Linked DNA regions of Phenylobacterium zucineum HLK1. The protein of the gene in region 2 interacts with the protein of the main gene of each other region in a pairwise test. Links are inferred from orthologs where the notes say so. Each region holds a gene or a part of one and is shown on either strand. Other genes may lie near its edges.

Region 1 (3,805 bases), 2.2 Mb from region 2 along the record:
GCCGCCACTCACGGGGTGATGGACGCCGACTCCAAGGTGATCTCCAACATGGGCTCGGCGATCTTCCAGATCCTGCTGCTGGACCTGGTGTTCTCGGTGGACTCGATCCTGACCGCCGTCGGCATGACCGACCACCTGCCGATCATGGTCACCGCGGTCGTGGTCGCCGTGGGCGTGATGCTGCTGGCCGCCGACCCGCTGGCGAACTTCATCAACAAGAACCCGACCGTGGTCATGCTGGCCCTGGGCTTCCTGCTGATGATTGGCGCCGTGCTGATCGCCGACGGCTTCGGCTTCCACGTGCCCAAGGGCTACATCTACGCGGCCATGGCCTTCTCGGCGGGCGTGGAGGCGCTGAATATGCTGGCCCGCAAGGCGGTGGCGCGGAAAGGCGCCGACGCCGAAGCCAGGCACTAGCCGCTACAGGAAGCTGTACGGGTCGATGTCGATGGCCACCCGGATCTGTCCGGGGGGCCGGACCCGGGCCCGCCAGGCCGCCATGTAGGCCGACAGGTCCACGCCGCGGTCGGCGCGCACCAGGAACCGCTTGCGCCGTCGCCCCCGCACCAGCCCGAGCGGGGCGTCCGCGGGGCCGTAGACCTCGACCCCCGGCGTGTTGGGCGCCGCCTGGGCCATGGCCTGGGTGAAGGCGTCGAGCTGGGCGGCGTCGGGACCCGATGCGATCACCGCGGCCAGCCGGCCGAACGGCGGCAGGCCGGCCGCCTCGCGCTCGGCCATCTCGGCCTCCACGAAGGCGTCCCGATCCTGGGCCTTCAGCGCCTGCATCACCGGATGCTCGGGCGCGTAGGTCTGCAGCAGGGCGCGGCCCGGACGGTCCTTGCGGCCCGCGCGCCCCGTGGCCTGGGCCAGCAGCTGGTAGGTCCGCTCGGCGGCCCGCAGGTCGCCGCCGCGCAGGCCCAGGTCCGCGTCCACCACGCCGACGAGGGTCAGCTTCGGGAAGTTGTGCCCCTTGGCCGCCGCCTGGGTGGCCACGAGGATGTCGATGTCGCCGGCCGCCATCGCCTCGACCAGGCGCCGCGCCTCGCGGGCGTCGAACACCGTGTCCGACGAGAAGACGGCGATCCTCGCCTGCGGGAAGAGCTGCCGCGCCTCCTCCTCGACCCGCTCCACGCCGGGACCGATGGAGACCAGGCTGTCCTTCGCCCCGCAGTGGGGGCAGGCCGACGGCTTCGGCATCGAGAAGCCGGTCAGGTGGCAGACCAGCCGGCCCGAGTAGCGGTGCTCCACCAGCCAGCTGTCGGTGTCGGGCGCCGTCATGCGCTCGCCGCAGGCGCGGCACAGCACCAGGGGCGCATAACCCCGGCGGTTCAGGAACAGCAGCGTCTGCTCGCCGCGTCCGTAGGTCTCGGCCATGGCGGCGACCAGCGGCGGCGAGAGCCAGCGGCCGTGCTCGGGCGGCGTGGCCTTCAGGTCGATCAGCTCGATGTCCGGCAGCCGGGCGGTCCCGTGCCGGGCTGAGAGCCGCAGCCAGCGGTAGCGGCCCGCCTCGGCGTTGCGCAGGGTCTCCAGCGACGGCGTCGCCGAAGCCAGCACCACCGCCGCCCCCTCGATCTTGCCGCGGGCCACGGCGAGGTCCCGGCCCTGGTAGATGAAGCCGTCCTCCTGCTTGAACGAGCTGTCGTGCTCCTCGTCGACGACGATCAGCCGCAGCTTGCGGAACGGCAGGAACAGGGCCGAGCGGGCGCCCACGACGATGCGGCAGGTTCCGGAGGCGACCGCCTCCCAGACCCGCCGGCGGGCCGGTGGCGCGACGTCCGAGTGCCACTCGCCGGGACGGGCGCCGAAGCGGTGCGTCACCCGGGCGATCACCGCCTGGGTCAGGGCGATCTCGGGCAGCAGGATCAGGACCTGGGCCTCGGGGTCCGCCGCCAGGGCCGCGGCGGCGGCCTCGAGGTAGACCTCGGTCTTGCCCGAGCCGGTCACCCCGTCCAGCAGGGCGACGGAGAACCCGCCCGCCCGGACCATGTCCGCTAGGGCTCCGGCCGAGGCGGCCTGGCTCGCGTTGAGCTCCGAGCCCTTGCGCGCCAGGTCCGGCGGATCGAAGGCGGCGTCCTCTGTCACCAGCCGCTCGGCGAGGCACCCCTCGTCCAGCAGACCCTTCACGACCCCCGCCGAGACGCCGGCGGCCCGCGCCAGGTCGGCCGCGGTCATGGGACCCGTCGCCGCCTCCAGCACCTTCGTCCGGGCCGGGGTCGTGCGGCCCGGCGCGCGGCCGGTGGCCTCCAGCATCCGCACGGGCTTCGGCTTGGGCGCGCGGGCGCCCCGCAGCGCGATCGCCAGCGGCTGGCCGGGCGCGTCGACGGAATAGCGCGCGGCCCACTGGACGAACTCCAGGGCCCCGGGCGGCAGGGGCGGCTCGTCCAGGCGCTCGGCCACCTGCTTCAGCGGCCGGTTGCCCCCATGGCCGTCGCGGATCGCGGCCACCACGCCGCGCATCAGCCGCGGGCCCAGCGGCACGGCCACCTGATCGCCGGGCGCGAGCGCCATCCCCTCCGGCGCCTCGTAGTCGAAGGCCTCGGGCAGGGGCATGGGTATGAGGACGGAGGCGATGCGGCTCATCGGGGGTTCGCTCCGCCCCTCTTGGCGGCTACAAGCGGGCCGAACAAGCTCAAGGCGCCAAGTATGCAGCTCTTCCTCGACACCACCGACGTCGCCGTCCTGAAGGACCTCGCCGCCACCGGCCTGGTGGACGGCGTCACCACCAATCCGTCGCTGATCGCCAAGTCCGGCCGGAACATGCTGGAGGTGATCGCCGAGATTTGCGGCATCGTCGAGGGGCCCGTCAGCGCCGAGGTCGCCGGGACCGACGTCCACACCATGCTGGCCGAGGGCCGCAAGCTGGCCGGCGTCGCCCCCAACGTCGTGGTGAAGGTGCCGCTGACCCGGGAGGGCCTGATCGCCACGTCCGAGTTCTGCGCCGAGGGCATCCAGACCAACGTGACGCTCTGCTTCTCGGCGGCCCAGGCGCTGCTCGCCGCCAAGGCGGGCGCCACCTACATCAGCCCGTTCATCGGCCGCCTCGACGACCACGGCGCCGAGGGCATGGACCTGATCAGCGAGATCCGGGCGATCTACGACAACTACGACTTCGACACCGAGATCCTCGCCGCCTCGATCCGCACGTCCGCCCACGTGAAGGAAGCGGCCCTCGCCGGCGCCGACTGCGCCACCATCCCGCCCGACGTGTTCCAGGCCCTCTTCAAGCACCCGTTAACCGAAAAGGGGCTTCAACAATTCCTCGCCGACTGGGCCAAGACGGGCCAGTCGATCCTGTAGGAAAGGCGTAGCGGAATGGACGGATCCCAGGGTGAGCTGACGGCCCAAGCGCTCTCGCCCGACGAGGTCCGCCGGTTCCTGTCCGACAATCCCGAGTTCCTGCGCGAGGACGACGGCCTGCTGGCCGAGCTCGGCCTGAAGGTCGCCGCCGGCAACGTCGTCGACTTCGGCCCCGCCGCGCTCGCCCGCGTCCACGCCGCGCACCAGCGCGAGGCCGAGATGCGCCAGCTGCTGGAGGAGACCGCGCGGGCCAATTTCTCGGCCCAGGCCCAGACCCACGGCGCCGTCGTGGACCTGCTGGACTCGCGCAACCATTCCGACCTCGCCCGGCGCGTGGACGAGCTGGCGCGCACCCGCTTCGGCCTCGCCGCCGGCTTGATCGCCCTGGAGGTCGAGGGCGCCCCGCCCGCCGGCTGGCGGCATCTGGTGGATGGTCAGGTGGACATGATCCTGGGCGGGCCGCAGCGCCTGGCGCGCATGGGCTTCGCCCCTACGGCCCTGGGCCTGT
Region 2 (4,569 bases):
ATCGCCGAGGCGAACGCGAACTAGGGGCTCAGACCAGCAGGTCCAGGAACACCAGCGCCAGCACGGTGGGCGCGACGAAGCGGACCAGCAGCAGCCAGGCCGCGTGCACGCGCGGCGAGCCGAAGTCGGCCGCGGTGAGCGAACGGCCGGCGACCCAGCCGGCGAAGACGGCGAAGCCCAGCCCGCCCAGGGGCAACGCCAGGTCGCCGGTCACATGGGCGATGAAGTCGAACACCGTCTGGCCGAAGAGCCGCACGTCCGACCACAGGTTGAACGAGAACACCGAGGCCAGGCCCAGCGCCCACGCTCCGGCGGCCAGGCGCAGGGTCCAGACCCGCCGACGCTCGCCCGCGCCGCCCAGGGCGGCGGCCAGAGGCTCGATCAGCGCCACCGCTGACGTCAGCGCCGCCACGACGATCAGCAGGAAGAAGAGCGCCCCGACCACCGCGCCGCCGGGCATGGCCGCGAACGCCACCGGCAGGGTCACGAAGATCAGGCCCGGCCCCGCCGCCGGATCGAGGCCGAAGCCGAACACCAGCGGGAAGATCGCCAGCCCCGCCAGCAGGGCGCAGACGGTGTCGGCCGCCGCCACCCAGACCGCCGCCCGGGGTATCGAGACCGACTTCGGTACATAGGCGCCGTAGACCATCATCGCCCCCAGCCCCAGCGACAGGGTGAAGAACGCGTGCCCCGCCGCCGCCATGGCGACCTCCGGGGTGAGCGCCGAGACGTCGGGCCGGAACAGGAACTCCACGGCGCGGGCGAAATCCCCCACCCCGCCGGCGTAGACCGCCAGCACGACCAGCAGCGCCGTCAGGAGCGGCATCAGCCAGCGCACGGCCCGCTCGATGCCGCCCTTCACGCCGCGCGCAACGATGGCGACGACGGCGCCCATCACCAGGGTGTGCCAGGCGATCATCTGGGCCGGGTCGGCGAGCAGGGCGTCGAACGTCCGGGTGCTGGCCTGGGGCGTCAGGGCCGAGAGCCCGCCCACCGCCGCCTTGGCCGCATAGGCGAGCGCCCAACCCGCGACCACGCTGTAGAAGCTGAGGACGCCCAGGGCCGTCAGCGCGACGAACCAGCCCAGGCCGTTCCACAGCCGCCCTCCCCGGGCGCCGGCCGCCATCCGACCGAGGGCCTGCACGATGCTGGGCCCGCCATGCCGGCCGAGCAGCAGCTCGGCGATCAGCACCGGGACGCCGACGAGGGCCACGAATCCGAGGTAGGTCAGCACGAAGGCCCCGCCGCCGCTGACCCCGGCCATGTAGGGGAACTTCCAGATGTTCCCGAGGCCCACGGCCGAGCCCACCGCCGCGGCGATGAAGGCGGCCCGCGAGGACCACTCGGGCGCGGCGTCGGCCGCACCGGTTTGCGTCCGCGCGCCCGAGGCGGCGGAGTCTGCGATCGTCATTGTCGTCAACCTTCAGAGAGTGAGGCGTTCAGCCGCTCGGAGAGGCTTGGTCATCCGGAGGCCGGGGAACGGCACGCCGCCCATGTTGAAGCTCATGTCGCCGAGGGCGGCGTAACCACGGGCCGCGTAGAAGGGCTCCGAGCCGCGCATCGCGTGCAGGTCCGCCCGGTCGGCGCCGAAGGCCCGGGCGTCCTCCTCCACGCGGTCCAGCAGGCGCGCAGCCAGCCCGCGGCGGGTCCAGCCGGAGCGCACATAGACAGACCGCACCTCGACCGCGCGCGGGTCGACCGGCGCTGCGATATGGTCGGCCAGCGCCCCGGCGGGATGCCAGCCGGCGCAGGCCACGACGAGGCCGCGGTCCGTCAGCACCCAGATGTTGGCCCGCTCTATGTGCGCGCGGAGGGCGCCGGCGGTGCAGCGCAGGAAGGCCGCCACCTGGGCGCGGCTGTAATGCGCCGCGGCCACGCCGGTGATTGAATTCCGTTGAAGGTCTTCGAGCGCGTCGCCGTCGCCGGCGACCGCCCTTCGGAGGTCCAGTTCGTTCATCTTCAGGCTCGAAGCGGTTCGCGCCCTCTGGCGCGGGCCGCCTCATTGCCTCCGAGACCGGCGTTTTTCGAACGAATAGACTTGAAATCGCAGTTCAATAGAATTGAACCATGTTCGATCAGGATCTGTTGCGCACCTTCGTGACCATCGTCGATGCGGGGAGCTTCGCGGCCGCCGCGGACGCCGTCGGTCGCACGCCCTCGGCCGTGAGCATGCAGATCAAGCGGCTGGAGGAGCAGGCGGGCCGCCGCCTGCTGGTGCGCGGCGCCCAGGGCGTCCGGCTGACGGGCGACGGAGAGATGCTGCTCGTCCACGCGCGCGAGATCCTGCGGGCGCACGAGATCGCCTTCGACGCCATGATGAACGAGCGGTCCGCCCGCTCCCTGACCCTGGGCCTGCCCGACACCTACGTGGCGACCCTGCTCACGGAAGTGCTGGACGAGCTGGTCGCCGGCTTTCCCGACACCAATCTGCGGGTGGTGGTCGACGGCTCCGGCGCGCTGATGCGCCGGCTCGAGGAGGCCGCCCTCGATCTGGCGCTGGTGACCGAATACCAGCTGGGCGGCGACGAGCGGGGCGAGCTCGTGCACCTCGAGCGGGGCCTGTGGGCCTGCGCCGAGGATTGCCCGGCCCTGGCCCTCACGCCTCTCCCGGTCGCGCTCATGTTCGAAGGCAGCGTCTTCCGGCGCCTCGCGCAGGAGATGCTGCGGGCGGTCGCCCGCCCCTACCGCATCGCCGTGACCTCCAACGCCGAGACCGTGATCCGGGCCGCGGTGGCGTCGGGCGCCGTGGTCGCGCCCCTGCCGGAGTCGCGGATGGCGGGCCTGCGCGAACTCACGCCCGAGGAGGGCTTTCCCCGGTTCCCGCCCCTCAAGGTGCGCCTCCGCACAGGCCGCCGTCGGCTGCCGCCCGCCGGGGAATGGCTCGCCCAGCGCCTGATCGCCCGGGCCGCGGCCGTGGACGCCGCCACGAAGGCGCCCGCCGCCCCCGCGCCATCCGAATTCTCGCCCTAGAACGGGATCTCGTCGTCGAGGTCGGCCGAGAAGTCCTCGCGCGGGCCTGAGCTCTGGGCGCGGGGGCCCGAGGAGAAGCCGCCGCCATAGCCGCCTTCGTCACGGTCGGCCGCACCGCCGCCCTCGCCGCGGCCGCCGAGCATGGTGAGCTCGCCGCGGAACTTCTGCAGCACGATCTCGGTGGAGTACTTCTCCTGGCCCGACTGGTCGGTCCACTTCCGGGTCTGCAGCGATCCCTCGATGTAGACCGTGGAGCCCTTGCGCAGGTAGTTCTCGGCCACCTTCACGAGGTTCTCGTTGAAGATCACCACCCGGTGCCACTCGGTCTTTTCCTTGCGTTCGCCGGTGCTGCGGTCGCGCCAGGTCTCGGACGTGGCGATGCGCAGGTTGGCGACCCGGTCGCCGGAGTTAAGGCTGCGGATCTCGGGATCCGCCCCGAGATTGCCCACCAGAATGACCTTGTTGACGCTGCCCGCCATGTCGATGTCCTGAGTTTCCGTAGGTGCGGGCTTGCTGCCCGGCGCGAAGCTAGCGCGCCGTTAACGGAACATCAAACAATATGTTCCGCATCTGTTCCGGTCCAGGAGGACCTGTCCACAGCTATTGCTGCGGCATGGCGCCCGGGATCGCGAGCCGGCCGTCGCCGGTCCGCACCAGCGCGGTGTAGCGGGGCCCCTCGAGCGAGGTCGAGGTGTGGATGCCGTAGGGGTCGATGAAGAGGAAGTTCGACTGGTAGGCGCCCACCAGCTCGCGCTGCGAGCCGCCCAGCGTCAGGAACTTCACCCGCATGGCCTCGAGGTTGGCCGCGCAGACCTCCAGGCTTGGGGCGTCCACGAGCTTGTTGTACTTCAGCGTCCCGTCCTTCTGGAACACGACGTGGTAGCAGACGCCGGTGTCCCCGGGCGGCTTGGTGCGCTTGGCGCAGCCCGAAAGGGCCAGGGCGGCGACGGCGACCAGGAGGAGTGGCTTGGCGTACATGCGTAAGAGCCTACCAGCCGGCGGGCGGGCCGTCACCCGGCGGGCGGGAGGCTGCAGCCCGCGCCCTGGTTCACCAGCGTGCGGAAGCTCTGATTGTCGGACGAGATCTCCACCCGCCCCGTGACGAGGCGAAGGGTCTGCTGGCCCCAGCGGCCGTAGGTCGCCTGACCGGGACGCTCGCAGCGGCCGGCGAACAGCGCCTGCACGCACGCGTCGAGCCCCATCTCGGACGGCAGCCGCCGCCATTGGCCGCCGCTGTGCCGCCAGCAAGCCGCCAGCGGGCCGGCGGGCGTGGCCGGCGGCGGGGCCGCTTCGGCGGCGCTGGGCGCGGCCTCGGCCTCCTCGGGCGGCGGCAGCGGCGTGAGCACCAGGCCCGCCTCCTGCGAGGCGGCGAGCGCGCCGGTCTCGTCGATCCCCACGTCGAGCGCCCCGGTGGCGACGCCGTTGCGCTGCGCGCATTCGGTCAGGGTGAACTCGCCGACGAACTGACCGGCCACGAAGCAGCGGAGCGGCTTGGCGGGGTCGATGCGCCCGTCGTCAGGGCCGCTCTCGATGACGAGACCGCCTTGCGAGGCGGGAGGCGGCGGGGTCCTCTCCCCTCGCCCGCTCGAGACCAGCAAC

The links. The genes of interacting proteins can lie anywhere in the genome.
Region 1: the proteins of ssb (region 2) and PHZ_RS18435 interact in binary tests that used the Escherichia coli proteins (3 or more experiments, as listed by UniProt). The link is inferred for Phenylobacterium zucineum HLK1 from one-to-one orthologs.

Annotation. Positions count from the first base shown.
Region 1 is NC_011144.1:3,774,160-3,777,964, forward strand. Bases 1-2,952 are described here. They hold PHZ_RS18435 (primosomal protein N'), read right to left. Parts: upstream 2,581-2,952; coding sequence 421-2,580; downstream 1-420. Other genes in these bases: PHZ_RS18430 (TerC family protein), read left to right, coding at 1-417; fsa (fructose-6-phosphate aldolase), read left to right, coding at 2,644-2,952. Also shown: more of fsa, read left to right, coding at 2,953-3,297; PHZ_RS18445 (DUF484 family protein), read left to right, coding at 3,313-3,805.
Region 2 is NC_011144.1:1,572,806-1,577,374, reverse strand. Bases 1,709-4,569 are described here. They hold ssb (single-stranded DNA-binding protein), read right to left. Parts: upstream 3,450-4,569; coding sequence 2,967-3,449; downstream 1,709-2,966. Other genes in these bases: PHZ_RS07635 (hypothetical protein), read right to left, coding at 3,981-4,569; PHZ_RS07640 (hypothetical protein), read right to left, coding at 3,571-3,948; PHZ_RS07650 (LysR family transcriptional regulator), read left to right, coding at 2,068-2,970; PHZ_RS21595 (GNAT family N-acetyltransferase), read right to left, coding at 1,709-1,957. In the rest of the region: PHZ_RS07665 (DUF3617 domain-containing protein), read left to right, coding at 1-24; PHZ_RS07660 (sodium-dependent transporter), read right to left, coding at 29-1,411; more of PHZ_RS21595, read right to left, coding at 1,424-1,708. UniProt on the Escherichia coli protein: Plays an important role in DNA replication, recombination and repair. Binds to ssDNA and to an array of partner proteins to recruit them to their sites of action during DNA metabolism. Acts as a sliding platform that migrates on DNA via reptation.